Spartinivicinus marinus: one gene and its partner. The protein of the gene in region 2 interacts with the protein of the main gene of each other region in a pairwise test. Links are inferred from orthologs where the notes say so. Each region holds a gene or a part of one and is shown on either strand. Other genes may lie near its edges. The genes, in order: uvrB and uvrA.

Region 1 (15,777 bases), 1.2 Mb from region 2 along the record:
CTGGAGCAGGTTGAGGCGAAGGATTGGTAAAGCGCCAGATGAGTCTGACTATTACAAAAACGCCTATTGAAACACCAAAGGAAAGATGCAGGTGAAGTGCAGTTAAGTTAGCTTCAGTTTTAGGTGTGGTAAACCAGTGACGATAATAAACACTGGTATAAACGGCCAAAAAAACAAGTGCTGTTAACCAATGTAACCATTTGGCAAAGCTGCCATAGTGTTGAGTTGTGTTTTTTAACATGACTACCCCTCCATTGGGAATTGAGTGAATGATGCTCCCTCAATCAATAGGTGTTCTTGTGATATTGGCTATAAATAAACTTTATTGAGTTCTAAAGTGAAAGTAATTTAACTGAAATTAAGTTGTATCCCAAGTAGAACAAACATAACTATTAATTGTTAGTGGATACTATGTGGTCTGAGTAAGTGGATGAGCCAAAAAAAGTTGTTTTAAGCTTGGCTTTATCGGTATGATGGCGCGCCTGATAGGCTTGGCTTGTTGTTAAGAAGCCGAAGTAGCGCTAAGTGTTTATGAGGTAAAAACGTATATGCCCATCATGCAAAGTACGCTCGATGACATTATCGCCGAAGTAAAACCGTTAATTGGCCAAGGTAAAGTGGCCGATTATATTCCAGCATTAGCGGAAGTACCCGCTAATCGGCTGGGTATTGCAGTTTGTACAGTTGACGGCAAAGTGTTTAAAGCAGGCGATGCAGATGAGCTGTTTTCGATTCAAAGTATTTCCAAAGTACTTAGTCTGACATTAGCAATTAACCGGGTAGGGGATGAGCTTTGGGAGCGAGTGGGTAAAGAACCCTCAGGCTTATCATTTAATTCGCTAGTCCAGCTGGAATATGAAAAAGGTATACCTCGAAATCCTTTTATCAATGCTGGGGCTTTGGTTGTGAGCGATGTTTTGCAAAGCCGTCTTTCTGCACCTAAACATCGAATGTTGGAGTTAGTAAGAGGCTTGGCAGATGATCCAGCTGTTATATCAGATAAGCGAGTAGCTCGTTCAGAATATCAGCATAGTGATCGTAATGCGGCAATTGCTTATTTAATGAAGTCATTTGGTAATTTTTCTAACCGGGTAGAAGATGTGTTGCGCTCCTATTTTAGCTATTGTGCGCTAAAAATGAGCTGTGTCGACTTAGCGAAAACATTTATATATCTCGCTAACCAAGGCCGTCCCTTAGGCTGGAATAAGCCTTTGATCACCCCTAAGCAAACTAAACAAATCAATGCGCTGTTGGTTACCTGTGGGCTATATGATGAAGCAGGTGATTTTGCCTATCGGGTGGGTATTCCCGGCAAAAGTGGAGTGGGTGGCGGGATCATTGGGATTGTGCCTGGAGAACTGACAGTATGTGTCTGGTCGCCGGAGTTGAATAAATCTGGAAACTCGCTGGCAGGTACTGCTGCATTAGAACTGTTTACTTCAAGACTGGGACGTTCAATTTTTTAACTAACAATCAATATAGTCACTGCTAAGATATAGTCACTGCTAAGATAGTGTGTAAGAGCAGTGGCTTTTCCATATAGCCATCAGTCAGTGGTGGTTTTCTCACAAGCATTTATACTTCTCTTAGCTGCTTATCCTTCAATTGAATTCAATATTGGCGATAGCATGAGGTTTAGGCTTGCTATTCTGTGGCAAAGTTTAAGAAATATACTCTTGGTAGTCATGCTGATGGTACTGGCATGGTCTCCTGTTGTTTCCCAGGGGGCTGAGCGAAGCTTAGCCAATGTGACTGCTGCGTTTATTTATAAGATAAGTAAATTTGTTATCTGGCCTGACTCTTCCTTTAAATCAAAACAGTCGACGGTAAATTTATGCCTATATGGCCCAGATAAATTGGGCTTGGCAAAGGTTCTGGGGCAATTGAAGGGTAAAAAGACTCAGCAGCGATATATGAAAGTTATCTCGCTGCCAACAGAACAGGCGCTCACTCAGTCGATCAGCCGTGGTCACCAATGCCATATACTTTATTTTACCAATGGCAATCTTAATCATATCTTAGCGCGTAACCGAAACATATTAACAAGTACTCTTTTAATTGGTGCTAGTAAGGGATTTTTAAGTGATGGTGGAATGGTTGCTCTGATTTTGATTGATAAAAAACTGAATATTTATATTAACCGTAAGGCATTAGATAAAAGTGAGGTGAAGTTGCAAGCACGTTTATTGATGATAACCAAGACTTATTGAAAACAGTCACTAGGTGCATAAAGGCAGGAGTAGTTGAACGTCAATGTTGAGTGGATTTCGCACGATAAAAGAAAAGATCATCTTGCTGGCGATGGGAGCGTCATGTGTTGCTTTGCTATTGTCTACGGCGATATTGACCTATTTAGAGGTTAAACGGATTAAGTCCGATACGATTAAAACCGTAGAAACACAGGCTAAACTCATTTCAGTTAATATTATTCCTGCACTGACCTTTGGTGAAGTCACAACGGCAAATTTGATTTTGCAAACATTAGAGTCTGAACCGGGTATTCTAGCGGTAATCATCTACCGTACAGATCCACTAACCAGCCAAACCGATATATTTTCCCACTATGTCAGGCCAGGCGATAGTTTGCCGGTCATCAATAATCATATGAATTACCTGACACTTAAAGAAGAAACCCAAGGTATTCGTTTTACCAGGCCGATTGAGTTTGAAGGGGAAACGCTAGGCTATTTATTTATTCAGGCAGAAATTCGTCAGCTCTCTGATATTTTAATTGCCAGTAGTCAAGCAAGTTTTGTGATAGCACTGATTGCATTGGTTATTGCCTTTTTAATTGCCATTCGCTTTCAACGTTTGATTACCGAGCCGATTCAGTCATTGATGGAGGTAACGCGTAATGTCACTCAACGGAAGGATTATACATTGAGAGTGCCCGTAGTTTCTAATGATGAGCTGGCTCAGCTTGCAGAAACATTTAACTCCATGATGGCAGACATACAAGTTTATTTGGCTGAAAAAAAACAAGCTGAACAAGAAATGAAGCAGCTGAATGAAGAGCTGGAACAAAAAGTGGCAGCGAGAACCTATGAATTGGAAACATCGAACCTAGAGCTGCGTAGTACATTAGATCAATTAAATACTTCGCAACAACAGTTAGTTGAGCGCGAAAAAATGGCTTCATTAGGTGAGCTGGTGGCGGGGGTGGCTCATGAGATCAATACGCCTATAGGTATAGGCGTTACCTCAATTACGTTTTTACAAGACGCTGTAAAACAGCTAGCTAAGGCCTACGAGCAAGAAACGCTTTCCGCTGAAATGTTGGAAGAATTTATTGAGAATGCCAAGCAAAGCTGTCAGCTTTTGTTTTCTAACTTACAGCGGGCGGCTGATTTAGTTCGTAGCTTTAAACAAGTGGCTGTTGATCAGTCGAGTGAGCAAATAAGGACATTTAAGGTAAAAGAGTATTTGGATGAAATTATCCTATCACTGCGACCAAAATTGAAGCGAGTCAAACATGAGATTGTAGTCGATTGTGATGCTGAATTGGTGATTACTAGTCACCCTGGAATCTTGTCGCAGATTTTTACTAACTTAATTTTAAATTCGTTGATTCACGGTTTTGAGGATAAAGAGAAGGGGTTAATAAAGATAGATGTACATCGATCAGACTCCCACATAAAGATTCAGTATCAGGATAATGGTAAAGGTTTAGCTAAGGAGCAGTTGAATAAGTTATTTGAGCCGTTCTTTACAACTAAACGAGGACAGGGAGGAAGTGGGCTAGGTACTTATATTATTTATAATTTGGTTACCCAAGGGCTAGGGGGGCTTATTAAGGTAGATAGTCAGCAAGGAGAGGGACTAACATATGAAATTGAGTTTTCTGTTGATTGACTGGGAATATTAGCGGGAATACTAGAACTAGAAAGTTACTTGGAGTGTCCCGTAGATGGCTCGTCCTTGGTAGTTAGGTGAGGTGTTTACCGTTTGGGTTGAATAGTTAGGGAAAAAGATTTCTTCATCTAACAAATTATCTACATACAATGAAAAAGATGTGTTAGTTAATTGTGGTTTGTCAAAAAGTTTACCCAGATTGAGAGTTAGGTTAGCAGTGACCAGGTGATGGCTGTTAGCTTTAGGATTAACATTTTGTGCAGTGTTTGTTACTGCATCTAAAGGTGTTGGGTCATCAAAATAACTATCAAATAAGGAAAAGCTGAATCCTATAGGATTTTCATAAGCAATACCCAGTTTAGCCATCAGGTTAGGAATAAACGTTGAGTCTTTTAGTCCTGTATCGCTTTTATTGGTTTGATAACTGGCATTAGTAACAAGGCTCAATGTTTTAGTGAGCTGCCACCTAGCCTCAAATTCTACACCATCAAATTCTACAGCACCTGAATTGATTGTTTGGAATTTATTGAGGCTGGGAAGAAATACAGGCTTATGGATGTCGCTTATACGGCTATGGTAATAAGTGAGAGCAATATTATAGTGATCAGCTTGATAGGCTATTTGGGCATCATAAGTTTCTATGGTTTCAGGTTTAAGTGAAGAATTGGCTGTGGCAAGACTGCCATCAAAGTAACGGTTAATGGATTCACCATTGCGATATGCCTGCCCATAAAGCAATTTGCCATGCCAGCCATTTTTGAAGTTAAAAATTAGCCCTGCTCGTGGTGACGTATCAATTGATAATTCTTTGGGGCGATTTAGTTGAAGGCCTCCAACCAGCTTTAGCCAATCAAACCATTGGTAGTCAACTTGGCTAAAAATACCAACCTGCCAGGTGCTCCAATCGCCGCTGAGATTTCCTTCAGCAAAATCACCTTTTGAATATAAAGGATTTATACCTAAGAGAAGATTGGTTTGCTGATTAAGCTGCCCATGTAAATTAAACTCCAGTGAGTGCAGTGTACCATCGACTTCATTGGTTAAGCCATTTGTGGCAATAAAAAGGTCGGCAAAATCAGAAAAGTAGCCATAATGGCTGCGGAAGGACCAGTTTTTTGATAGATCCCAGTTGTGACTCACATTAATTGATGTGCGTCTTGATCTTACCTGTTCGGCAGGAAATTGGAAATCGGCTAGTAAATTATCTCGTTTGGCATCACTGATATAACCATTAACTTTAAAATTATTGAAATCCATTACAAATACGGCACTTGATCCTTGGCCACCCATGGGATAGTTATCAGTTTGGCCGGTAAGGTCTGTGATATCAGAAAATTCATCGCCGGCAAAATCAGTTGTATGCACGGCGCCTGTTAACCAGCCTTCTGCAAGGGGGGTACTACCTTGCAGATTGGCAGATTTGGTTGCGTAAGAACCGTAACTGAAGGATAGAGTATCATCAAATGAAGTGCCTGATTTAGTCTTGATATTAACAATGCCACTAAAAGCATTGCTTCCATATAGAACAGAGCCAGGGCCGCGAATAATTTCTATTTGTTCAATGGTAGTTATTGGAAAAGTTAAAAAAAGGTCTACATGTACATTGCTACTTTGAGTATCGGCTATTGGTCGACCATTTAGCAGATAAAGTATTTGATTATCTTGTGGTGCTTCCAGTGCTCCTCTTAATACGGATCGAGATTCAGGTAGTACATGTCCACCTACCATCATAAAACTGGTTTGACGGTTTAATATATCGCGAAGGTTACGGGCTCCAAATTTTCTAATATCGTCAGCTGTAATAACGCTAATAACACCAGGTGCATTACTAAGAGGTTCTTCTCGTTTTGATGCTATAGTGATGGTTACCAGTTCTTCTAAATCCATTTCCAGAAGTTCGTCCAGTTCATCTTCACTGGCATATGAACTCATAAAGGAAAGACTGGTTATCACCGTAAGTAGCGCAAGACTAACGTAGTGTTTAACAAAAATAAGTGTGCCTATTTTCGGCTTCATAAGATTATTGTTTTAATTGTTTTATTTGTTGTTAATTGGCTTGTATTTGTTTGTTTAGACTGAACAACCCGTTAGTGCAAGTATTGATAATAATAGGAAGAAATTAAAGAAAAGAAAAACCAAATAAATAACATATAAAAACTTTAAGCTTTTTTCTGACTGTTAAACAAAAACGTAAAGGGATGACAGGTTATATTAAAAATGGGTAATGGCGTTATAAGTATGTCATGTCTCAATAGGTAACAGCATCTTTATGATAAGTAGTAAAAAAATTGACTGGAGGGGCAGTTTCTTTATTGGTGGAATACTGTTGCTATTAGCAGCTGAATTATATGCTAAAAATGGGGCTAACGATGATGATCAAGATAGTTTGTATGAACTGCCACTAGAAGAGCTTTTAAATATAGACATATCTGTTGCTTCAATAAAACAGGAGAATATCGCTAATACCCCTGCAGTTGTATCTAGTTACACAGCAGAAGATTTGAGTAAATTAGGCTTGCGCTCATTAAAAGATGTGATCAGTTTTGTGCCTGGATTTGTTGTGGATCGAAATGTATCTGGAACACCGCAAATAATGGTCAGGGGAGCTGCTTCAGATTTTGGAGCAAAAATATTAGTATTGCTCAATGGGGTCCCGTATTGGTCTCCTTCTCACAGTAATATTCCTGTTCTGGGTATTCCTTGGGCTGCTATTGATAAAGTAGAAATTATACGAGGGCCTGGCGCTGTTATTTACGGATCTAATGCTATTGCGGGGGTGATAAATGTGATTACTAAAGAAACCCCGGGAGGGTCTATTCAAGTCGATTATGGCTCAAACCCTACAGTAAATTCAACAGGGTATTATCGCTACTCAAGTGATGGTAAAGAGAGTGGAAGTGGGGTTGTTATTGCTTATGAAAAACAGCATGAAGATGATGGCTATGATGCAGAAGTCAGACAGTTAAATCAGGTGGTTGCTCCAGCTAAGTATCAACAAAAAGAATTATTTGAATCTATTTTTATTCAGTTTAAGCATGAGTATGGGCAAGTGTTTTTATCATATTTTAATGATTTTACTGAAGGAGCCACTGTTAAAGTTCCTCCGTTTCCAACACCTGGCTTGCCGCCTCCGATACCTGGGGAGTTGATCGACTCAAAAGTGCCTGATGTGAAAACCGAAGGATTGTTATTGCATGGTGATTATCAATGGGGTTGGCAAGAACATTCTTTATCGGTGTTTGCTGATTATAATCAATATGCCCCCGCTTTCTTATCACCAGATATGATCTCCCGCTTTGATGACAGTTGGCAAGATAATTTTCGCTTTCGTACTGGACTTTTAGCAGAAGGTTCAGTCAATGAAATAGTTGACTATTTAGCTGGTATAGAGACTGAATTGCGAAAAGTGGATGATTTTAGAAATATACCAAAAAATTCAGGAGGTGCAGAATCGCTTTTATTTTCAGCAGATGATGTACGTGAAGATACTGTTTATGGTCAGTTGGATTTTCATCGGGATAACTGGCGTGTTTTAGTGGGAGCAAGGGCAACAGATAATGAGGCGTCAGGGTTTAAAATAACACCAAGAACATCACTAGTGTACTCTATTGATAAACAACAATCGTTAAAGTTACTTTATTCCGTCGGTTTTACCTCACCGAATTTTGAAACAAATATAACGGCCAGTGGTAGTTCTTTAAAGCCCGAAACGATTAAAATGTTGGATTTGGTTTATTCATACGTTACACCGGAAAAATTATTTGTTGCTAATGTATATTATTATGAAGGGGAAGACTTCATTACCCGCTTTCCAGCGCCACCACCTTTTTTGTTGTTTACCAATAGAGACCCTTTTTCCCGTAAGGGGGTAGAGCTTGACTATCAGATACAGCTGAAGAGCTCCCGTTTACATGCAAACTTAGCTTATAATCACGAAGGTAACCGAACAGGCATAAATAATGATGCTTTTGCTGCGTTAGTACCTGAGCTAACTGTTAATATTGGCGGGCACTATCGGCTTCAAAGTCACTTGTTTGGGGCGAGTTTACGTTATATTAGCCAGAGACAGATTGCTGATAGCTCTGCTGATTTGGCTATTAACTATCAATATAAAAAAAATGGGCTGACGCTCTTTGCAACAGTTAACAATTTGTTGTCTGATGAATTAATTGCAGTTAATTTTTCACCTGGGGGTATAAGTGCTAATCAGCGTAACGATAACAAAATAAATTTTACTCTAGGATTTAAATTCGACTTTTAATGTATACCCTGTGTGAATCATTTTTAGGATTTTTTAGTGGACTATCTATCACTAGAAACGTTTATAACAACAACTTTATTTATCTTGGTAGCGCTCTTTGATTGAGATAAACTCATCTATGTTATTCATTAGAATGTCAACCAAAGTCGGGTCAAAGTGTTTGGCTCGTTCTTTTGTTATGTACGCAAGTACCTCATCTATTTCCCATGGGCTTTTGTAACAGCGCTTGCTACTTAATGCGTCAAATACGTCAGCTAGTGCTGTAATGCGACCATAGATATGAATTTCTTCACCTGATAATTGATTTGGATAACCCGAGCCATCCCATTTTTCGTGATGTTGTTGAGCGATAACACTAGCTGCATAAAATACTTTCGATTCGTCTCCTTTAAGGATATTGTAGCCAGCCTCTGCATGAGTTTTCATTACCTCCCATTCGGTATCAGTCAACTTTTCGGGTTTATGCAGAATGGCATCGGGGATGGCAACTTTACCTATATCATGTAGGGGGGAGGCCATTTCAACAATTTCAGCTTCTGTTGCACTTAACCCTAATTTTATAGCAAGTAATTTTGAGTATTCTGCTACCCGTTGGATATGAGCGCCCGTCTCTTTGGAGCGGTTTTCTACAGCAGAGCCTAGTGTGTTGATGATTTTACGTTGGATTTGATCGCTTTCTTCACTCAGCTTTAAGTTTTCTAAGCATGTAGTAACATTATGTAGAAAAATATCGATTAAATGTTTTTCTATAGCACCTAAAGTATCTATTTTATTAATGCCTGAAAAGTACATGACTAATTCATTGTTATGCCGTGAAGTATAGTAAGCATAGCCGTTTTCCGTGCAGATACTCTGTTGTTTTTCTAAAGCTGTTTTGATGCACGTTTGGATGTTTTCATCTAATTGAGTAATATTGCTTCCAGTTGACGTTTCGTGGCAGCCTGTACCACAAAGCACTTTTATATCGGTTGAGCCTGATAAATTGGCTGTAGCAAGATGATTATTGTTAATAATTAATGTATTATCAGTTAAATGAAGTAATCCACAAAGTTGGGTTGCCACACCTGTTAGTAGTTGATTGAGAGATCGAAACTGATAAATATTGTCCAGAGATTGAATGACCTCTTTGAGCCCTTGCTTGTTTTTTTCAATGGATATGATATTCCGATAGGAGCGCAGGTTGGAGCGCATTAAAGTAAATAGCTTCTGGGAAGTCAGCTCAGTTTTTTCTTTGTAATCATCAATATCATAATTAACAATGACTTCATTTTCTGGGGCTTGGCCTGGTTGTCCTGTGCGGAGTACTATTCTCACAAAAGGGTTTTTCAAATTTTCTCGAATATACTTAACTACCTCAAGACCAGCATGGTCGCTTTCCATTACGACATCTAATAAAATCAGCGCTATATTAGATTCCTTTTCAAGGAGCTGGCATGCTTCTTGTCCTGAGTAGGCACTGACAAACTCGATTTTAGAGCCTTCGAATGTAAAGTTACTTAAGACCATTTTAGTGATTGTGTGTACTTCAAGATCATCGTCAACCACCATTACCTTCCATTTATCTTCAGTTGCTGAGTTCGTATCAGCTTTTTTAGTAGGCTCATTAGAGGAAGATTTGTTCGCAAAGATAAAATTAGGCATGATGTAGCATTACCGCTGTAATGAGCTGATATTTGGCCAGTCAACCATATTATTTGTAGTATAACAGACGCCTATCTTTTGTCAGAGTTAAGCAAAAAGATCATCACTTTATATTAAATAAAAATATATTTATCAGATTTGATTCTATTAAGCCCGGCAATGCTAGGCTTAATAAGTTGCTGGATAATTGGCAGGGTAGAATATGGTTGATTTATTTTACGTTATACCCAGGAGGTACTTTTTTGGGGTCAAAGGCTTCTTTATTTTCCCCAAATGACCAGTGATAGCCATCAATGTCAACGGCAGAATACATTTCATCACCCCAGAACATGAGTGTAGGCTCCATAATAATCTCAGTACCTGCTGCTTTTGCTTGTTCATAGTGGGCTTGGATATCGGGACAGTATACATAAAGGCCAATACCATGCTGAATCTGACTGTGCTTGGGTGTCACGCTATTATTTTGCATAGCCCCTTGTCTACCCAGCATGATCCGGGCGTCATGAAAGGACATTTCTGCATGAACTAGCGTATTACCATCCGCAAGAGGGTTTTCTGCTGGGATAAAACCAAAAGATGTTTGATAAAACTTCAGTGAAGCTTCAATGTCTTTAACTGTAATATAGGGCATCAGTTGTGGCATACCGTCTGCGATGTAGGATGGGGTAGCCATAAATATCTCTCCTTGATGATGGTGAAATTGAGATTAACTTTGTAAGGAACTGTAAAATGCTAAAGCATGATAAGTCTACAATGATATCGGCAGAACAAGCATTACCAGGTTGTGATGAATTGATGAAGATTACCAATCAACACTTTGTTTTGGGTAATCCATTGATACCGCCATTTCCTACGGGGTATCAGCAAGCGGTGTTTGGGTTGGGGTGTTTCTGGGGAGCTGAGCGCTTATTTTGGCAGCAAGCGGGTGTTTATACCACGGCTGTGGGGTATGCAGGTGGTTTTACTCCTAATCCTACTTACCAAGAAGTTTGTTCTGGAATGACAGGGCATGCAGAAGTGGTACTGGTGGTCTTCGATCCTGATCGAATTAGCTATCAGCAGCTGTTACAGATATTTTGGGAGTCCCATAACCCTACCCAAGGAATGAGGCAAGGCAATGATCGGGGAACTCAATACCGTTCTGCTATTTATGTAACCTCTTCTGAGCAGCAACAGTGCGTGGTGCAATCGAAAACGCATTATCAGGATGCTTTGACCCAGGATGGATATGCTGAAATTACCACTGAAATTACTGAGCTGAAACATTTTTACTATGCAGAGGAATATCATCAGCAATACTTAGCTAAAAATCCTGATGGTTATTGTGGGTTGAAAGGCACAGGTGTGAGTTGTGGCATTTAGGGCCTGTTAATATTATTTGAATCACCACTGCCTGAGGTTATTTTTTTGTGCTTTTATCGTTTTATTTTTGTTCAATTAATTAATAAAAAATTGAAGGTTTCTCTCGTAAAAGTTGGCTATTTCTAGTGCGAAAAAATATATGAGGCTTGGTTCTTTTTTTAAAAAGTGGGTGGTTAAAAAATCAAATTTTGATTGGTATCTTTTGTGCCTTGTTTGATAATTGTTCAATATCTAAAAGGAGTTTTTATGAAAAACTTACTCAAGTCTTTAACTCTCGCTATTTCAGTTTTAATGGCTAGCTTCTCTTGGGCAAGTGCCAATGAAGTGAATATTAATACGGCCGATGCAGTCACTATTGCAGAGGTTTTGACAGGTGTTGGTGAAGCTAAGGCAAAAGCCATTATTGCTTACCGTGATGAGCATGGCGATTTTACTAGTATTGAACAATTGCTTGAAGTTAAAGGAATTGGAGAGGGAACTTTGAACAAAAATGAGGGAAAAATAGTAGTTAAATAATTAGCTTTAACTGAATAATTAAAATTGGCTCCCCGAACTGGACTCGAACCAGTGACCCAATGATTAACAGTCATTTGCTCTACCAACTGAGCTATCGGGGAAGCACTAACGGGGTGGTATACTAATAATTTGTGAGGGGAAGGTCAACACTTTGTTGGTGGTTAAAATTCGGTTTTCCAACAAAGTGTTACACTTGATTAAACCTTGTACTACCCTAAGATATTCAAAGCTCACCAAATGGCGAGCTTTCTTTTTTTGCTTCTTACAACGCTTGATGTATACGGTCTAATGCTTCATTAAGTATGACTTCACTTGTTGCATAAGATAACCGCATATAGCCAGGTGCACCAAAAGCGGAGCCTGGTACTAAAGCAACCCCTGCTTGTTCGAGTAAATACTCAGCAAAATCGACATCAGAGTTCATGCCCTTATTATTCATAGCTTCTGAGAAGTTAGCGAAAGCATAAAATGCGCCATCAGCTTCAATGCAAGAAACACCAGGCAATTGGTTGAGCCTTTCAACGACTAGATCATGACGTACTTTAAAGGCTTTAACCATTTCTTTTACGCACTCTTGGGAGTTGCTTAATGCAGCCGTTGCAGCAGCCTGTGAGATGGAGCAAGCGTTGGAGGTGCTTTGGGACTGGATTTTTTTCATGGCAGCAATGAGGGTTGCAGGCCCTGCTGCGTAACCAATTCGCCAGCCAGTCATGGAGTAAGCCTTTGAAACACCATTAAGTACAATGGTGCGAGGATATAAATCAGGTGCTGCATTTAAAATATTGCTGAATGGCTCATCACTCCACAGTATCTTTTCATACATGTCATCAGTGGCAACCAGTATATTGGGATGGGCCTGAAGTACTTCAGCTAATGCGGCTAAGTCAGCTTTAGTATAGGCGACACCTGTAGGGTTTGATGGGCTATTCAAAACAACCAGCCGGGTCTTATCTGTAATAGCGGCAGATAGTTGCTCAGCAGTCAGCTTAAACCGGTTCTCCTCCAGGGTAGGGATGATGATAGGTTCAGCCTCTGCAATCTTCACCATATCAGGATAAGAAACCCAGTAAGGAGCGGGGATAATGACCTCATCACCTGGGTTTAACAGGGCTAAAGCCAAGTTGAAAAAGCTTTGCTTTCCACCAGAGGAAACCAGGATCTGGTTCGGCTGATAGGTGAGCTGATTATCATTAGCCAGTTTATTAATGATGGCTTGTTTTAGTTCGGTTGTACCATCTACAGCAGTATATTTTGTTTGGCCTGCATTGATGGCAGCAATGGCTGCATCTTTAATATGTTTGGGTGTGTCAAAATCAGGCTCACCAGCACCTAGACCAATAATATCTTTACCTTCAGCACGCAGTGCGGCTGCACGGCTGGTGACGGCTAATGTGGGGGAAGGTTTGATGGCACTGACACGAAGGGAGAGCTGCACGTCCACCTTGATTCCTCTTAAATCGGTTTATGTGTTTACTATTTGATTTGCTCAGGCTAGCCTGTATACCCATTCGTAAATAGTTATTACGTTTGGGGTAATTACCAGTTAAAAATAGCCCTAATATATTGGGTAGGTATTAACTGACTTTTTAGATCTTTTGCTCATCCATCATACTAGATGAAGCAGGCTTCAGGAACCATGACAAAGCAATTTCAAGTTGTTTCAACGTTTCAGCCAGCAGGTGATCAAGGCGCAGCGATTAAGGCTGTGATACAAGGTGTGAATGCTGGCCTGGCATCACAGACTTTATTAGGCGTTACTGGGTCAGGTAAAACTTACTCAGTAGCCAAAGTGATTGAGCAGTTACAACGGCCTACATTAGTGATGGCACATAATAAGACGCTAGCGGCTCAATTGTATGGCGAATTCAAAAGTTTTTTCCCAAATAACTCTGTTGAGTACTTTGTTTCTTATTACGACTACTACCAGCCAGAAGCTTATGTACCCACCTCTGATACCTACATTGAAAAAGATGCTTCAATCAATGACCACATTGATCAGATGCGCCTTTCGGCAACAAAGGCATTACTTGAAAGGTCTGATGCCATCATAGTGGCCACTGTTTCGGCAATTTATGGCTTGGGTGATCCAGAATCTTATTTGAAAATGGTGATGCACCTTGATCGAGGTGATACGGTTGATCAGCGAACTATTTTAAGGCGATTGGCTGAGCTGCAATATACTCGTAATGATCTTGAGTTACGAAGGGGAACCTACCGAGTGCGCGGTGATGTCATTGATATTTTCCCAGCAGACTCTGAACAGGAAGCCGTTCGAGTTGAGTTATTTGATGAAGAGATTGACCAACTGGCTTACTTTGACCCACTGACAGGAACGGTCACTCAAAAGACTCCCCGAGTCACTATTTTCCCCAAGTCTCACTATGTGACACCAAGGCAAAAATTGCTGGATGCTGTTGAAGAAATAAAAGTTGAATTAAAAGAGCGTCTGGAGCAGTTACGAAGTAATAATAAGTTGGTTGAAGCTCAGCGCCTAGAACAACGCACTCGTTATGATTTAGAAATGATCATGGAGTTGGGCTATTGCACAGGTATTGAAAACTACTCCCGCTATCTTTCTGGTCGGGCTCCAGGCGAACCCCCACCAACCCTATTTGATTACCTACCCGATGATGCCTTGTTAGTGATTGATGAGTCTCATGTGACTGTGCCGCAAGTGGGGGCCATGTATCGTGGTGACCGCTCTCGTAAGGAAACCCTAGTGGAGTATGGCTTCCGCTTACCTTCTGCCTTGGATAACCGTCCGATGAAGTTTGAAGAGTGGGAGCTGAAACGCCCGCAAACTATTTTTGTGTCAGCAACACCAGGCCCGTATGAAATGGAGCACCAAGGTCAGCAGGTTGAGTTGGTGGTAAGGCCAACAGGGCTAATTGATCCAGAAATAGAAGTTCGGCCTGCGACTAGTCAAATCGATGACTTATTGTCTGAAATCAGTGTGTATGTAGAGCAGCAGCAACGGGTGTTGGTAACTACCTTAACTAAGCGGATGGCAGAAGATCTAACGGAGTTTCTGCTTGAGCATGGGGTTAAGGTCCGTTATTTACACTCAGATATTGATACGGTTGAGCGTGTAGAGATTATACGCGACCTGCGCCTGGGGGTGTTTGATGTATTGGTGGGCATTAACCTGCTAAGAGAAGGCCTGGATATGCCCGAAGTCGCCTTGGTGGCTATTCTGGATGCAGATAAAGAAGGCTTCTTACGCTCAGATCGTTCCCTAATTCAAACTATTGGCCGCGCTGCCCGTAATATTCACGGTAAAGCGATTTTATATGCGGATAAAATTACCGGCTCTATGCAGCGTGCCATTGATGAAACTGATCGCCGTCGAGCAAAACAGGTGGCGTACAATCAACAGCATGGCATTACTCCAAAAGGAGTGACCAAAGCTGTTGCGGATATTCTTGAAGGTGCCACAATTCCAGGGAAAAAAGGCAAGAAGGGCAAGCAGCAGAGGAAGGTTGCAGAGCCGGAAGCACAGTATCAAGTGAAGCACGCTAGCCGAGAGAGTTTGTTAGCGCAAATCAGTAAGCTTGAAGAGAAAATGTATGAGCATGCCAAGAACCTTGAGTTTGAGGAAGCAGCGTCGGTACGTGATCACATTAATCAACTAAAGCAAAATGCGCTCTTACAATAGTTGGGGCTTAGTCGAAATTGCTTGCGTAGTCATTAGTGCTTACTAGGATTATACTTGCCGGCAGTTATAACCTTTAAATTGATAAATGAGTTAGATTTTAGGCGGAGAAACGACTACATGGACCAGCGATTAAAAGAAAAGAAAATCGCAGTAATTGGCTTAGGTTATGTGGGTTTGCCATTAGCCGTGGAGTTTGGCAAGCACTATAACACAGTTGGCTTTGATATTAATCAAACGCGAGTTGCTGAGCTTTGTGATGGTGTAGACAAAACCTTGGAAGTGGACTCAGCTGAGTTAAAAGCGGTAGATAAAATCAGTTATACAGCCAGTGTAGCTGACCTGAAAGACTGCTCTATCTATATTGTGACTGTTCCTACGCCAATTGATGACTATCGGCAGCCTGATTTAACCCCTTTAACCAAAGCCAGTGAAATGCTTGCTAAAGTAATCAGCAAGGGTGATATCGTTATCTATGAGTCGACAGTTTACC
Region 2 (16,204 bases):
AAAGACAGTAGCTAGTTCCTGTTTACGTTCTTCTGTTTGTACAGTGATTTGAGCAGGTGCTTTGTCTGTGCCTAGGCGTACGATTTTGTTAGCTTTAAAGCTAGCGTTATTGTGCTCGGACTTTTTCAAGGGAAGATTTTTATAAGGATATCTTGACATGGGTTACAACCTTTCTATTGATGTATCTGTATATTAGTTAATCTTTAAAAGTGTTATCTTATCTGTTCTGTTGCTAGTAGGACAACCAAAGCCTACTAGTTGAGTAGGCTTTGGTTGTTATTATTGTTTAGCATCAGCTTTAAAAATCGCCCGGTGTGGGATTTTTTAGCCTTAGCCACTTCTTCTGGGGTACCAGTCGCGATAATTTCACCGCCACCATCACCACCTTCTGGGCCTAAGTCGATAATCCAGTCTGCTGTTTTAATAACATCTAAGTTATGCTCGATCACCACGATGGTGTTGCCATGATCGCGCAGGCGATGTAAGACAGTTAATAATTGTTTAATATCATGAAAATGTAGGCCAGTGGTGGGCTCATCCAGGATATACAGGGTTTGTCCAGTATCTCGTTTCGACAGCTCTTTCGCTAGTTTAACCCGTTGTGCTTCACCGCCAGAAAGGGTAGTAGCATTTTGTCCCAGGTGAATATACGAAAGCCCAACATCCATTAAGGTTTGTAATTTCCGATTAACTGCTGGAATGGCCTCAAAAAATACTAAGGCTTCTTCAACAGTCATTTCTAGTACTTCATGAATACTTTTGCCTTTGTATTTAACTTCCAGGGTTTCGCGGTTATAGCGCTTGCCTTTACACACATCACAAGGCACATACACATCAGGCAAGAAATGCATTTCTACTTTAATGACGCCATCACCCTGACAGGCTTCGCAGCGGCCGCCTTTTACATTAAAGCTGAATCGGCCTACTTTATAACCCCTAGATCGAGCTTCTTGGGTGCCTGCAAATAGCTCACGAATAGCCGTAAATATGCCAGTATAAGTCGCAGGGTTGGAGCGGGGGGTGCGTCCAATCGGGCTTTGGTCGATATCGATACATTTATCAAAGTGCTTTAAACCACTGACCCGTTTATAGGCTGCAGGCGTTAAAGTGGTGGCTTTATTTAATTCAGTAGCGGCGATTGGATAAAGGGTGCCATTAATTAGAGTGGATTTACCAGAACCAGATACCCCAGTCACACAAGTAAATAAACCGAAGGGGATTTCTAGATTCACATTCTTCAGGTTATTACCTGTGGCGCCAACTATTTTCAGCAATTTTTTGCTATCAACTGGTGTGCGTTGGCTGGGTACTTCAATGGCTTCTTTGCCAGATAAGTAACGTCCTGTTAATGAAAAATTATTTTTCATTACTGTTGCTGGCGTGCCTTCAGCAATAATTTGGCCTCCATGGATACCTGCACCAGGGCCAATATCAATGACATGATCAGCAGTGCGGATGGCATCTTCGTCATGTTCTACCACAATAACCGTATTGCCTAAATCCCGTAGGCGGGTCAAGGTGTTGAGCAGGCGATCATTATCCCGTTGGTGTAGACCGATAGAAGGCTCATCCAGAATATACATAACCCCAACTAAACCAGCCCCAATTTGGCTAGCAAGGCGAATTCGTTGTGCCTCACCGCCGGATAAGGTTTCGGCACTTCTATCCAAGGTTAAATAGTTAAGGCCAACATTGACTAAAAAATGCAGTCGTTCGCGAATTTCTTTTAAAATTTTATCGGCAATTTCACCCTTACGGCCAGGTAGTGCTAATTGTTCAAAATAGGCTAAGGCATTGCCCACGGGTAATTGAGAAATATCTGGCAGGGTGTTTTCTTCAACATATACGTTACGTGCGGCTTCTTTTAAGCGGCTACCGTTACAGTCTGGGCATGGTTGGGTATTTAAGTATTTTGCTAATTCTTCCCTAACGCTTTGCGAGTCGGTATCACGATAACGGCGCTCCATATTGGGTAAAATCCCTTCAAAACGGTGGGATTTTTTTATGGTCATGCCACGGTCATTAACATAATTAAAGTTAATATGTTCATCACCACTACCATGTAAAATAACCTGGCGGTGTTTTTTAGCCAGCTTACAAAAAGGCGTATCAATATCAAAACCATAGTGCTTGGCTAGCGAAGTGAGCATTTGAAAGTAATACACATTGCGTCTGTCCCAGCCGCGAATAGCACCTTCCGCAAGGGTTAGTTCATCGCTGGTGATGACTTTTGTTTCATCAAAAAACTGTCGGGCACCTAAACCGTCGCAGGTAGGGCAGGCACCTGCTGGGTTGTTAAAGGAAAACAGACGGGGCTCTAGCTCATTAATACTGTAACCACATTCTGGGCAGGCAAATCGTGCTGAAAAGATTAAATCATCCTGCTCGCCATCCATAAAAGCGACTTCAGCTACACCATCGGTTAGATGAATTGCGGCTTCGAATGACTCTGCCAGTCGTAATTGCAGATCATCCCGCACTTTAAATCGATCCACGACGACTTCAATGGTGTGTTTTTTGGTTTTGGCCAGCTTGGGTACATCATCTAAATCAGTAACAATTCCATCAACTCTAGCTCGCACAAACCCTTGGCTTTTTAGCTCGCTAATAATATGCAGGTGCTCCCCTTTGCGGTCTTTCACCACAGGCGCTAACAGCATTAACTTGGTGCCTTCTGGCAGGGTCAATACCTGGTCAACCATTTGCGAAATGGTTTGGGCTTCTAACGGTTGCTGATGGGTTGGGCAGCGAGGGGTGCCTGCTCTGGCAAACAATAGCCGAAGATAGTCGTATATTTCGGTGATTGTCCCTACAGTAGACCGGGGGTTATGGGAGGTTGATTTTTGCTCAATAGAAATGGCTGGTGATAAACCTTCAATATGGTCGACATCAGGCTTATCCATCATGGACAAAAACTGTCGGGCATAAGTGGATAATGACTCCACATAGCGCCGCTGACCTTCTGCATACAATGTATCAAAAGCTAACGAAGACTTGCCAGAGCCAGACAGGCCTGTGATAACAATTAACTTATCACGGGGTATTTCTAAGTTAATGTTCTTTAAGTTGTGAGTGCGGGCGCCACGAACCAGTATTTTATCCACAACAGCATCCCTTACGGTGGGTGAATGAAAAGGAATCGATTATATATGAACAACCAAATAGATGCAGGACCCTGAAAGCTCCTGTCATATACACCACTAACGCTTGAAGTAACAAACCTGATAAAATTTATTCTTTTTCAGTGAAGTGCGAATGAGGGTTCAATGAATTTGAGTGGCATGACACATCATGAGCGGAAAGCCTCTTTGTGTCTGGCATCTATTTTTGCCATGAGAATGCTTGGCTTATTTATGGTGCTGCCTGTATTGGCAATTTATGGCACTGAGCTAATTGGAGCAACGCCTGCATTAATTGGGTTAGCCATAGGTGCTTATGGATTTACCCAGGCTTGCTTGCAAATTCCATTTGGTATGTGGTCGGATCGGCTGGGAAGAAAGCCCGTAATCATTATCGGTTTACTACTGTTTATTGCTGGCAGTGTATTAGCAGCTATGGCTAATGATATTTATCAAGTGATTCTTGGCCGCTGCCTGCAGGGGGCGGGTGCTATCGCCAGTACCATTATGGCAATGGCGGCGGATTTAACCCGAGAAGAGCAGCGTACTAAAGCCATGGCAATGATAGGCATCAGTATTGGTTTAGCCTTTTGCTTAGCAATGGTGCTGGGTCCATTGGTAACGGATATTTACGGCTTAAGTGGTTTATTTTACTTAACAGCGGCATTGTCAGTTGTGGCTCTGGCGCTGGTTTGGATATTGCCTACGCCAGTAGAGCAAAAACGACATCGAGAGGCCAATACCGTATTGGGCCAAATAGGCCAAGTGCTTCGAAATGGTAGTTTGTTGCGATTAGATATTGGGGTATTTGCTTTACATTTTGTGCTGATGGGAGCGTTTGTTGTAGTCCCTGTCATTTTAGAGGAGCAAGCGGGGCTATCTCGACATCAGCATTGGTGGGTCTATTTAATTACCCTAGTGTTTTCTTTTATAGCGATGGTGCCGTTTATTATTGTAGGCGAAGCCAAGCGTAAGATGAAAGAAATAAAGCTAGGGGCTATTGTCCTGCTAGCAGTGGCAGTGATATTGCTTTACTTCAACCAGCAGTCAGTAACTGGTTTAGTAGTAAGCTTGTTTGCTTTCTTTATGGCGTTTAACTGGCTAGAAGCCTCATTGCCATCGTTGGTGAGCAAAATTGCTCCTGCAGGTAGTCGTGGTACTGCTATGGGAGTGTTTTCTACCTCTCAGTTTTTAGGGGCAGCCATTGGGGCATCAAGCAGTGGTTGGGTATACCAAACCTGGGGTATGTTAGGATTAACTCTATTAGCAGTCAGTATTCTGGTATTATGGTGGGTTGCTTCGGTCACTATGCAGCAGCCGCCTTATTTGAACAGTATTATGCTGGATTTGACTCAGGTGGATCAGGTTTCACCTGTTGACCTGTCTAACACATTAGCAGCAGTAAGAGGGGTGGAAGATGTGGTGGTCATCCCTGAAGAGCAGGCAGCCTACTTGAAGGTTGATAAAAAGGCATTGGATACCCAAGCCTTGCAAGCATACGGTTTTGGCGTATAACGACAGATTGAGGAGAGAAATATGCGTGGCGTGAATAAAGTAATTTTAGTCGGTAATCTGGGTGCTGATCCAGAAGTCCGTTATATGCCTAACGGAAATGCAGTCACCAATATCAGTGTGGCTACCAGCGAACAATGGAAAGACAAGCAAACCGGCCAGCCACAAACCCGCACTGAATGGCATCGGGTGGTGCTGTTTGGAAAGATTGCTGAAATAGCAGGGCAATATCTGCGCAAAGGCTCTAAAGTCTATTTAGAGGGTAAACTACAAACCCGTAAATGGCAGGCACAAGACGGCCAAGATCGATACACGACAGAAATCGTGGTAGATATGAATGGCCAAATGCAAATGCTAGATGCTCGCCAAGATGGCAGCGCCCCAATGGGTAATGCAGGTTACGGAGCACCACAGCAGCAGCCTCAAGGTCAGCCTGGCATGATGGGCCAGCAGCCACCACAAAACCAAGGCTATCAACAACCCGCTCAACCACAGCAAGGTGGAATGCCCAACAACAACTTTGGTGGCCAACCAGCACCGGCTCAACAACCAGCGCCAGCTCAGCCAGCTAATAACCCAGCACCAAGCGGAGCACCAGCTGGTGGCTTTGATGATTTTGATGATGATATTCCGTTTTGAGTTATACCTTAAGTGTTTATGTAAAAGGGGCCGAAAGGCTCCTTTTTAGTTTGGAAAGGCAGGCATAGTTTGTTAGGGGGAGTAAAATGTTTAGATCATTAAAGTGGCAGCTAAGCACGATATTTATTTTGAAATATCAAAAATACTCGCAATGAATAAATTAGTTATTTTGCTCGTTTTATCTTGTTTATTCACTGGATGTTCATCTATTGGGTTTCGAATATCAGGGTTAAATAAAGAGTATGTTAAAGCACCTATTTATCCAGGAGTACAGATAGTTTTTAAAAAGTTATCAGGTGGGCCTGGCTCTAGTGTACATGCCCATCTCCCTGATTTTGTCGGCTGGCTGTTTTACCCATTTGATATAATTAACCTTCCTTTATCATTTGTAGTAGATACAGTTTGTTTGCCTTATGATGTAATCACTTCCTAGTGAGTGGTTATGGATTGCCAGTAAGATAACGTTTACAGTGAATGAAGGAAAAATAGTTAATGCACTATATTAACCAGCTATTGCAGTTTTGGATAGAGACTGACTGGTACTTTGCTCTATTGATGTCAATAATGGTAAACATTGTTGTATTCGTTTCTACTGCTGCTATTTTGGATTATGCAATTGCTGGATTAATCAGTAAATATAAGGTTGGAGGCTATATTGATGACCGTCCTTTGAAGCTCAATCAAAAAAAGATGGAAATCAAGAATGGCGTAGTTGCTTGTGTTATCTTTGGTGTTGGTAGTTTAATAACACGGGAATTATTCAACCAAGTTTGGCCTATTAGTTTTGTTAGCCTATTGATTCAGTTAGCAGCGTTCATGGTTTTTTATGAGAGCTATTCTTATTTTATTCATCGGCTATTACACACCAAGCCGTTTTTAAAAATACACGGTGTTCATCATAAATCGGTGCGAGTAACGCCTTGGAGTGCATATAGTGTACACCCTGTTGAGGCGATATTTATTGCAATGAGTGCCCCTATATTTATGAGTGTATTTCCACTCAGTTTGGGCGTTGCTTTAATTTTACATATATTCGGAATGATGTTCACTATCCTTATTCACTCGAATTACAATTTAATAATAAATAATACTATTTTAGGGAAAATCAGTGATTCTCCGCAGTATCATTCTGTACATCATTTATTGGGTAATGTTAATTTTGGGTTTGTGAATTCCTTTTGGGATAGATGCTTTAAGACACGCTTTTAATGACTAATGGCTGTTAAAGGTATATGGGGTAGTATTATAGGAGTGCCTTGATTATACACATGGACTGAAATTATACCTCTGGGGCTATTGCTGCTTAAAAGTGTCTACAGTATTGATATCCAACAAGCAATAAAAAAAGGATATCTGACAATTGAAACTACAAAATCAATTGATCAAAACTTAAGAAAACTAGCTATGGGGCGTATTGATTTGGTTTCATTAAATTATGATGTTGGAATCACTGTATCTAATGATACTTTATCAAAAGAAGAGAGAGGAAAAATACTTCCTCATCCTGATCCGTTACGAGTATCTCTCTACCGCCTTCTTTTGAATAAAAAGAATAAAGAGCGTAGTTTAAAGCTGTTGGATAAGTTTAATACTGGGTTATATCTTCTAAATAAAGAAAATAAAATTAAGGAAATGTTAGATGCGTCAAAGAGGGGGAGTATGAAACTTAGTGAATCATGAGTGTGTTAGTTTAATTAAAGGAGATGCTATATGAGCAAGCAGTTTCTTATGATCTCAAGAAGTATCAGGGTTGTACAATTCTTGGATATGATTTTAGGGGGAGTTTGGGTGAACAGGTTGATGGCTCTTTAAAGAAAGAAACAAAGGACCACAAAGCATTACTTTCCATGGTGCTTTCAAAACAGTATCCTCATGTTTTAGAGTTGAGGCGTATTTTGGTACAAGGCATGACGAATTTGTTCATTTCTGGAAAGTTTAAACCTATGATGGAGAAGTATGGGCTGATTGCTCACTGATCCCGTCATGAATTATTTAACCCTTCCTTAACCCTTTTCACTATAAAGTCATTTCAGAAATAACAGGGTTTTGGGCCTATTCTGTGCAAAGAGCCTGTTAAGGTTTTAAAATAACGCAAACTAATGTAGGTGTCTGTTTGCTCTGATATGAGAAATAGTGAAAAAGCATGTTAACTGTATTACTAGTAGAAGATGATCGGGATTTAGCCGATACCGTGATTCAGTATTTAGAGCTGGAAAACATTCGTTGTGATTATGCCAGCAATGGTATAGCAGGGCTTGAGCTTGTTTCGCAAAACCACTACGACGCCTTATTATTGGATCTTAATTTACCCCGGTTAGATGGTTTGGCTGTTTGTCAGCGTGTGCGGGCCTCGGGAGATGATACCCCGGTCTTAATGTTGACTGCCCGAGATAAAATCAGTGACAAGTTATTAGGCTTTGATGCAGGTACTGATGATTATCTGGTAAAGCCTTTTGCCATTCAGGAGTTGGTGGTAAGGGTGCGTGCATTAGCCAAACGGCGAAGTGGACAAGTGCGTATGCTGAGTTGTGGCGATTTACAAATGGACCTCACCACCAAAACCCTTACACGTCAGGGGCTACCTATTAAGCTATCACCCACTTGCTGGACCTTGTTGGAAACTTTATTACGTGCATCGCCATCAGTTGTTTCTCGTCAGCAATTGGAGCAAGCGCTGTGGGGGGATGAAATACCCGACAGTAATAGCCTTAAAGTACATTTATTTCACTTGCGCAAAGCCATTGATATGCCCTTTGATACACCTTTACTACACACGATTGCTCGGCAAGGGTTTGCAATCAAAGCAGATAATGGTTAGGTAGCAAAATGAAACGGGGACTTAGTTTAAAGTGGCTGGTAGTGTTAGCTTTTCTAGTACAAGGGTTAATTCTGGTTGTAGGCTATTCGTTTCTTACCGCTCGTTATTTAATCGAGGGCATGGATAATATCGTAGCTGATAATATGGAACAAATAGCCCGTCATTACTTCAAGCAAACAAGTCAAACAGGCTCAAAAGAAGTTAGACGATTTAATAACTACTTGTTTTCTTACCATTGGGAAGAACAGCCTGAAGAGGTAAAAAAACAATTCAAGCGGCACGAAGTGCAACCCAACCAGCTGTATAAATCACATCTAGATGAAAATGATGGCCGACCTAGGGTCACTTTTCTATTACATCTTATAGAGCAAGGTCGAAAAATATACATCTCTTTCAGTATTTCTAGGCACACTACGTCCGCGTTAACTATTAAGAATATTAGCAGTGACTTCCAAGCATTGATTATTATTAGCGTGTTGAGTGCATTTTCTCTGGCGCTGGTCATTTGGCTATTAAGCTGGCGAATAGGGCAGCCTATAGCCCGTCTTGGGCAATGGGCTCGTACACTTGCTACTGATAGGCTTAATCAGTCTACTCCCGATTTTAGTTACCCTGAACTTAATGCCTTTGCTGAATTAATTCGCTCCAATTTAAAGTCAGTGCAAGAAAGCACAGAGCGTGAGCAACGGCTTCTTCGTCATACCAGCCATGAACTTCGTACCCCCATTACAACAATTTGCAGCAACGTAGAGTTACTCAAAAAACTGGATGCACAGAAAAACCAACAGCATTATGAGGCGGCTATATGTCGCATTGATCGAGCCAGCCTTACCATGAAATACCTAACTGAAACCTTGTTATGGTTACATCATGACCGAGCTGATGAGCTACCAATGACAGAATGCCGGCTTGATGAAATTATTCAACACCTGGTGGACGATATGCGTTATTTATTGTCGTCAAAACAAGTCAGTGTTCATATAGAAACTCAGCCTTATACCCTGTATTTGCCAGAGGCAGCCGCTCGTATTGTACTGGGTAATCTTATTCGTAATGCCTTTCAGCATACCTGGGAGGGGCAAGTAAATATTCTGCAAAATCAAGGTATGGTGCAGATTACTAATGAGCAAAGTGCAGAAACAGAAAAGGAAGATCTTGGCTTTGGCTTAGGCTTGGAGTTAACAAATCGGCTGTGTCAGCGGTTAGGTTGGCACTACCAAAATGAGCAAAAGGGGAATGGCCACTTTGTCACCCTAGTTTTTCCTGACCCCATTTAAAAATGAGGCGCCAATAAAAACTTATGTTTTAATCTTTTTTAACCCTTCTTTAACCCACATTTTTGTAAAGTTTTGCCATAAGCCTGAAAAACCGTGTTAAAAGGTTTTTCTTGTATTAGTAGTCATGCAAGGTTGATAAGTATAACTCCTTAGTTGAGCTATTTAGCAGCCAACCTTGCACTATTTTTCTTTATTTTACAGAAGATATTACTCATGCCTTTTAGTTTTTTTACTGGTTTCGGCATTCGCCGCCAACTGCTTTTTTTGTCTCTGTTTCTACTTGGATTAAGCGGTTGCTCAAAACAGGATTCATCATCAGCGGCTGGGCCAGCCTCAATGCCTGCCACTGAAGTGAGCGTAGTCACCTTGGCTGCTGAGCCTCATGTTGTCACCGTTGAACTGCCTGGTCGTACTAAGGCTTACCAAATGTCGGATGTTCGCCCACAAGTGGGTGGCATTTTGCAAAAGCGTTTATTCAAGGAAGGGCAGGATGTTGAGGCAGGCCAGGTGCTTTATCAAATAAACCCTGCTACCTATCAAGCAACCTATGACAATGCCAAAGCAAAGCTGGTTCAGGCAAAAGCAGCAGTGCAATCAGCCCAGCCGAAGGCGGAGCGTTATCAACGCTTGGCCAAAATAGGCGGGGTGAGCAAGCAGGATAAAGATGAGGCAGTTGCCACCTTAAGAGAGGCTCAAGCAGCCGTGGTAGCCTATGAAGCTGAGCTAAAAACAGCAGAAATCAACCTAGAGTATGCCCAAATCAAGGCACCTATCTCTGGTCGCATTGGTAAGTCGGCGGCAACGCCTGGTGCATTGGTTACTGCGGACCAGACAAGTGCACTGACCACCATCAACCAGTTAGACCCCATTAATGTTGACCTGAGTTTTTCCAGTGTTGAAGGACTGAAGTTAAGGCGTCAACTGGAATCTGGCCAACTGAAAAAAGAAGAAAAGGTTCAAGTGAAGCTAACGCTGGAGGATGGCACTGCCTATAGCGAAACCGGCACCCTGGAATTTGTGGGTAACTCAGTTGAAGAAACTACCGGAACCATGGAGTTAAGAGCTGTTATTGCTAACCCGAAATACCAGCTGTTACCGGGTATGTACGTCGATGCCACTTTGTATGTGGGGGTTGATGAGCAAGCGTTATTGGTACCGATGCAGGCAGTCACTCGTAACGCTAAAGGTGAAGCAACTGTATGGGTGGTTTCTGCTAACGATAAGGTAGAACAGCGGGTGGTGGAAACCAGTAAAGCAGTGAAAGACAAGTGGCTAGTTAGCTCTGGCCTGAAATCTGGTGAGCGCGTGATTGTGGAAGGTGTACACAAGGTAAGAACAGGGCAGGTGGTTAAAGCAGAAGAGTTTCAGCAAGACCTGAAGGCAGTTAAAAGCAAGGCAGTTGTGTCGAACAACTCTAGTAGCGAAAGCTTGACGCTTTAGGAGGGAAGTCATGGCCCGTTTTTTTATAGACCGACCGATATTTGCCTGGGTAATTGCTATTGCCATCATGCTGGGTGGTCTGATGTCCATTTTCAGTTTGCCACTACAGCAATATCCAGACATCGCACCACCTGCGGTTTCTGTTAGCGCCAGCTATACCGGGGCTTCTGCAGAAACCGTACAAAACTCAGTTACCCAAATTCTTGAGCAGCAAATGACAGGGCTGGATAACCTGCTTTATATGTCATCCAGCAGCAGCTCATCAGGCAGTGCAAGCATTACCCTGACCTTTGCCTCGGGCACAGACCCGGACACAGCCCAAGTGCAGGTACAGAATAAAGTGTCTCAGGCTGAGTCGATGTTACCTGATGCGGTGAAAAATTCAGGGGTGACGGTATCGAAGTCTGGCGGCGGCAGCATGTTTATGGTGCTGGCGTTTACCTCTGATGATGGCAGTATGACGGATACCGACATTGCAGACTACATGGTATCCAGCCTGCAGGACTCGATCAGCCGGGTTAATGGTGTGGGTAACGTGAGAGTGTTTGGCTCAGAATACGCGATGCGGATCTGGCTTGACCCAGAAAAAATGCGCAAATACTCATTGATGCCTTCTGATGTCACCACTGCTATTTCACAACAAAATACCGATGTTAGCTCAGGCGCATTAGGTGATTTACCCGCGATTAATGGCCAGCAGCTGAATGCTACAGTGACCTCGCGAAGCAAGCTGCAAACCGTTGAGCAATTCGAATCAATTGTTCTTAAGTCTGATACCAGCGGTGCCACGGTTTATTTAAGTGATGTCGCCAATATAGAGCTAGGCTCTGAAAGCTACTCAACTTCTGCCAAGTTTAATGGAAAGGCGGCTTCGGGTATGGGCTTGGAGCTGGCCACAGGTGCTAATGCGCTGGATGTTGCTGAAGCAGTAAAAGAAAAGCTAAAAACCCTTGAACCTTATTTCCCTGATGGTTTGAGTTACACGATCGCTTACGATACAACACCCTTTGTAAAAATCTCTATTGAAGAAGTCGTGCAAACCTTAATGGAAGCGATCGCGCTAGTTGTGTTGATCATGTTTCTGTTTCTACAAAACTGGCGTGCAACCTTGATCCCGGCCATTGCAGTGCCTGTGGTATTGCTAGGTACTTTTGGCGTATTAGCGTTGTTGGGTTATTCCATTAACACGCTTACCATGTTCAGTATGGTATTGGCCATCGGCCTGTTGGTAGACGATGCCATAGTGGTGGTGGAAAACGTCGAGCGGGTAATGTCTGAAGAGGGTTTGTCACCACGAGAAGCTACTCGCAAATCGATGGGGCAGATTACCGGGGCGCTAATCGGCATTGCCATGGTATTAACTGCCGTATTTATCCCGATGGCATTCTTTGAAGGCTCCACAGGTGCTATTTATCGTCAGTTTTCAGTCACCATTGCTGCTTCTATGTTGCTTTCTGTGGTAGTTGCATTGACCTTAAGCCCAGCGCTGTGTGCCACTTTCCTGAAGCCTATTGAGAAAGGTGGCCATACTTCAACCAAAGGCCCACTAGGTCGCTTTTTTGCTTGGTTTAACCGCTGCTTTGACCGTAGTGCCAACCGCTATCGTAATGGAGTAAAGCATGTTGTTCGCTACCGTAAGTCGAGCATGCTGGTCTATTTAGGCATTATTGGCATTATGGGTTTATTGTTTGTGCGCCTGCCTACCTCATTTTTGCCAGAAGAAGACCAGGGCATGTTGATGGTGATGTATAACGCTCCAGTCGGCGCTACCCAGGAGCGAACCCTGAAAAGCATGGACAAAGTGGCCGAATTTGTCATGCAACAGCCTGAGGTTGAAGGCATCTTCAATGTGGCAGGTTTCAGTTTTGCCGGTAGTAGCCAAAACGCGGGGATGGCGTTTATCAAACTCAAGGATTGGAGTGAGCGAGAAGCGTCTGCTCAGGCAATTGCAGGGCGGATTACTGGGGCAATGATGGCAACCATTAAAGATGCTCAGGTATTTGCACTGACTCCCCCTGCTATTTCCGGTTTGGGCTCTAGCTCTGGCTTTACTTTGCAGCTACAGGACCTGGGTGGTAATGGCCATGAAGCGTTGGTTGCAGCAAAAAATCAGTTACTACAATTGGCAGGCAATAACGAAAAACTCACCGCTGTTCGCTACAACGGGCTTAATGACTCGCCGGTGTATCAATTGGATATCAATGATCAAAAAGCAGGTGCATTGGGGCTTTCTTCCTCTGATATCAATAACACCTTATCAACGGTGCTGGGTAGTAACTATGTTAATGACTTTATTAATAAGAGCCGGGTGAAAAAGGTGTATGTGCAGGGGGAGGCTTCGTCGCGAATGCTGCCTCAGGATATTAGCCGCTGGTATGTGCGAAATAGCGAAGGGAAAATGGTGCCATTTTCAGTCTTCTCTAATGGTCATTGGGATTACAAGCCACAAGTGCTGAACCGCTTTAATGGTACTGAAGCGATGGAAATTACCGGCAGCGCAATAACAGGGGTGAGTTCTGGTGATGCGATGAATGAAATTGCCAGCTTGGTAAGCCAGCTACCTGATGGTATCAGTTACTCTTGGTCGGATATGTCCTATCAGGAACAGGCGGCAGGGTCACAAGCCATTTTGCTTTATGCCGTATCACTGGTGTTCGTCTTTTTGTGCTTGGCTGCGCTTTATGAAAGCTGGTCAATTCCGGTCTCAGTCATACTGGCTGTACCTGTCGGTATTGTAGGTGCTCTGGCTGCCACTTGGTTGCGTGATTTATCCAACGATATTTATTTCCAGGTAGGCTTGTTAGCTACCATGGGGCTGGCGGCGAAAAACGGTATTTTGATCGTTGAGTTTGCTAAAGACCTGGAAGAAAAAGGAGAGTCTTTAATATCGGCAGTATTGCAAGCAGCACATCAGCGGTTACGGCCAATTATCATGACCTCTTTAGCCTTTTTATTAGGTGTATTACCAATGGTGTTAAGTTCTGGTGCTGGTTCTGGTGGTCGACATGCGCTGGGTACTGGGGTGCTTGGTGGAACCTTGTTTTCTACCCTATTTGGTATTTTCTTTGTGCCGTTATTTTATGTGATTATCCGTTCGCTATTTGGAGGAAAGAAAGCTGCAGTGCAGCCAAAGCAAAATGCGCTGTATAGCCAGGAGGCTGAAGTATGAAACCACTGCAAAAAATCGGCTTATTAATACCTGTATTAACCATGGCAGGGTGTGTCAGCTTAGCCCCGGATTATCAACGACCTGACTCACCTGTAATGGCAGAGTGGCGGGATACTCAGGCTGCTCAGCAAAACTCATCAGCCGTTGCTACCAATAAAGTTATGGCTGCAATTAAGTGGCAGGACTATTTCCAAGATCCCAAATTACGCCAGGTAATTAACCTGGCGTTAACTAACAATCGTGATCTACGGATTGCTTTGCTAAATATTGAGCAAGCACGGGCTAAATACGGAATTCAAGAAGCTACACTATGGCCATCTATTTCGGTGAGCAGTAGCAAAACCGCATCACGAACCCCAGCGTCAGTTAATGGGGGTGATAGTGCCACCATCAGTCATCAATATGAGGCTGGCATTGGTTTTAGCAGCTATGAGTTGGATTTATTTGGCCGAATTAGCAGCTTGAAAGACGAGGCGCTGGAAAGTTATTTATCTACAGTGGAAACCCAGCGCAGCACCCGTTTAAGCTTAATTGCTGAAGTGGCAAATAACTGGTTAACGCTGGCAACCAATCTGCAATTACAAGCCCTCGCTCGGCAAACGCTTAATAGCCAGCTAGAAACCCTTAAACTAACCCAAAAAATGTACAACCAAGGCATAGCCTCAAAACTAAACTTGGCTCAGGTTCAGTCCAGTGTGGAAACTGCCCGCGTTGATGTCGCTACTTACAAAGCGCAAGTGGCTCAGGATCGTAATGCACTGGAATTAGTGGTAGGTACTCAGCTAAAGGATAATTTGTTACCCACAGTAAAACTGGAAAAAACAATTGCACTAGCGCCAATCCCTGCCAATTTAAAATCAAGTGTGTTATTGCAGCGCCCTGATGTATTAGCAGCGGAGCATAGTTTACAAGGAGCTAACGCCAATATTGGGGCAGCCCGTGCAGCTTTTTTCCCTACTATTTCTCTTACGGCATCTGCCGGGCGTAGCAGCAATCAATTAAATGACTTATTTAGCAGTAGCAACCGCAACTGGTCATTTACCCCTAGCATTAGTCTACCCATTTTTAATGCAGGGAGTTTAAGTGCTTCACTGAAAGAATCTAAAGTGAGGCGTGACATTGCGGTGGCTGAATATGAAAAAACGATTCAAATTGCATTTAAAGAGGTCGCTGATGTTTTATCCGTGAGGGCATCATTGGATGAACGATTGAAAGCACAAAAAGCCTTGGTTAAAGCCAATTCGCAGAGTTATACCTTATCCAATGCTCGCTACCGTAATGGCTTAGACAGTTATCTTGATGCTTTAGACTCACAACGGCAGTTGTATAGTGCTCAGCAGGCGTTAATTCAACTGCAATTAACTGAATACAGTAATCGAGTGACGCTATTTAAAGTGCTTGGGGGTGGGACTGAAGCGTAAATATACGCTTTGCGTTCCCCTTAGCGGGTTTTGTTACCACCAAGGATGGTGGGAATGTAGGAGTATTTAACTATCACCTCAGTTATTTATACCCAATGCGTAGGGTTTTTAGGGGAGACTGTCGAGCGACGAAGTCCCTTGAGCCTATGAATAATAGGTGATTGGGATGAGGAAGGATGACAACAAACCTTAAAAATCATTCGTGAAGGGTATATATGAAACTGAAACCTGGAAAAGAGTACTTGATTTATCCTTTAAGGAAGGTGAAATGCTTGAGTATATTTCTCAATTATCAACTCAAATGCACCGGAATCTTTACCTTTCTTTAAAGCCGAATTAAATTTAGCTAAGAAATCATGGGCTGCTAATTTTTTTGAAATGCCAAGATAATTAGGATCTCTGACGATAGGTTTAGGAATAATTGTAAGCTCGTCTCTATTTTTAACTAATGATGGATATGATGATGCTTCATTGTATATTGTCATCATATAGCCTATTTTACCTGGGCCAGCAACTGCCATATCTGCATGTCCGGAAAGAACTAACAATAAGCTTTGAGGCATAGAGTTGCTCCATACAGGCTTGAGAAAACCCGTTTTTATAAGATTATCAAATTCATTTCCCTTGCTAGATCCCCTTTCAAGTGCTATCGATTTTCCTTTAAGGTCTTTAATTAAATTAAAACTGAATACGTTATCTTTCCTAACTGCTAGAACAACATCATCGAAATACATTACATCAGAGTAATCAAAAATCTTGTCTCGCTCTTCATTCCATGATAATCCGATGATACCGCCATCACCTTCTAA

Evidence for each region.
Region 1: the proteins of uvrA (region 2) and uvrB interact in binary tests that used the Escherichia coli proteins (3 or more experiments, as listed by UniProt). The link is inferred for Spartinivicinus marinus from one-to-one orthologs.

Annotation. Positions count from the first base shown.
Region 1 is NZ_JAPJZK010000001.1:654,621-670,397, reverse strand. Bases 12,840-15,777 are described here. They hold uvrB (excinuclease ABC subunit UvrB), read left to right. Parts: upstream 12,840-13,268; coding sequence 13,269-15,287; downstream 15,288-15,777. Other genes in these bases: tviB (Vi polysaccharide biosynthesis UDP-N-acetylglucosamine C-6 dehydrogenase TviB), read left to right, coding at 15,405-15,777; OQE68_RS03240 (pyridoxal phosphate-dependent aminotransferase), read right to left, coding at 12,840-13,073. Outside these bases: OQE68_RS03295 (cytochrome b), read right to left, coding at 1-241; glsB (glutaminase B), read left to right, coding at 549-1,466; OQE68_RS03285 (YfiR family protein), read left to right, coding at 1,557-2,210; OQE68_RS03280 (ATP-binding protein), read left to right, coding at 2,254-3,852; OQE68_RS03275 (TonB-dependent receptor plug domain-containing protein), read right to left, coding at 3,880-5,868; OQE68_RS03270 (TonB-dependent receptor plug domain-containing protein), read left to right, coding at 6,122-8,113; OQE68_RS03265 (DUF3369 domain-containing protein), read right to left, coding at 8,189-9,754; OQE68_RS03260 (VOC family protein), read right to left, coding at 9,966-10,427; peptide-methionine (S)-S-oxide reductase MsrA, read left to right, coding at 10,484-11,116; OQE68_RS03250 (ComEA family DNA-binding protein), read left to right, coding at 11,363-11,632; more of OQE68_RS03240, read right to left, coding at 11,895-12,839. UniProt on the Escherichia coli protein: The UvrABC repair system catalyzes the recognition and processing of DNA lesions. A damage recognition complex composed of 2 UvrA and 2 UvrB subunits scans DNA for abnormalities.
Region 2 is NZ_JAPJZK010000001.1:1,864,041-1,880,244, reverse strand. Bases 55-3,419 are described here. They hold uvrA (excinuclease ABC subunit UvrA), read right to left. Parts: upstream 3,105-3,419; coding sequence 255-3,104; downstream 55-254. Other genes in these bases: OQE68_RS08480 (MFS transporter), read left to right, coding at 3,267-3,419; OQE68_RS08490 (PBPRA1643 family SWIM/SEC-C metal-binding motif protein), read right to left, coding at 55-159. Also shown: more of OQE68_RS08490, read right to left, coding at 1-54; more of OQE68_RS08480, read left to right, coding at 3,420-4,634; ssb (single-stranded DNA-binding protein), read left to right, coding at 4,656-5,270; OQE68_RS08470 (YceK/YidQ family lipoprotein), read left to right, coding at 5,422-5,703; OQE68_RS08465 (sterol desaturase family protein), read left to right, coding at 5,763-6,479; OQE68_RS08460 (type 2 periplasmic-binding domain-containing protein), read left to right, coding at 6,567-6,950; OQE68_RS08455 (hypothetical protein), read left to right, coding at 6,974-7,246; OQE68_RS08450 (response regulator transcription factor), read left to right, coding at 7,414-8,088; OQE68_RS08445 (sensor histidine kinase), read left to right, coding at 8,097-9,365; OQE68_RS08440 (efflux RND transporter periplasmic adaptor subunit), read left to right, coding at 9,579-10,805; OQE68_RS08435 (efflux RND transporter permease subunit), read left to right, coding at 10,816-13,974; OQE68_RS08430 (efflux transporter outer membrane subunit), read left to right, coding at 13,971-15,395; OQE68_RS08425 (substrate-binding periplasmic protein), read right to left, coding at 15,650-16,204. UniProt on the Escherichia coli protein: The UvrABC repair system catalyzes the recognition and processing of DNA lesions. UvrA is an ATPase and a DNA-binding protein. A damage recognition complex composed of 2 UvrA and 2 UvrB subunits scans DNA for abnormalities.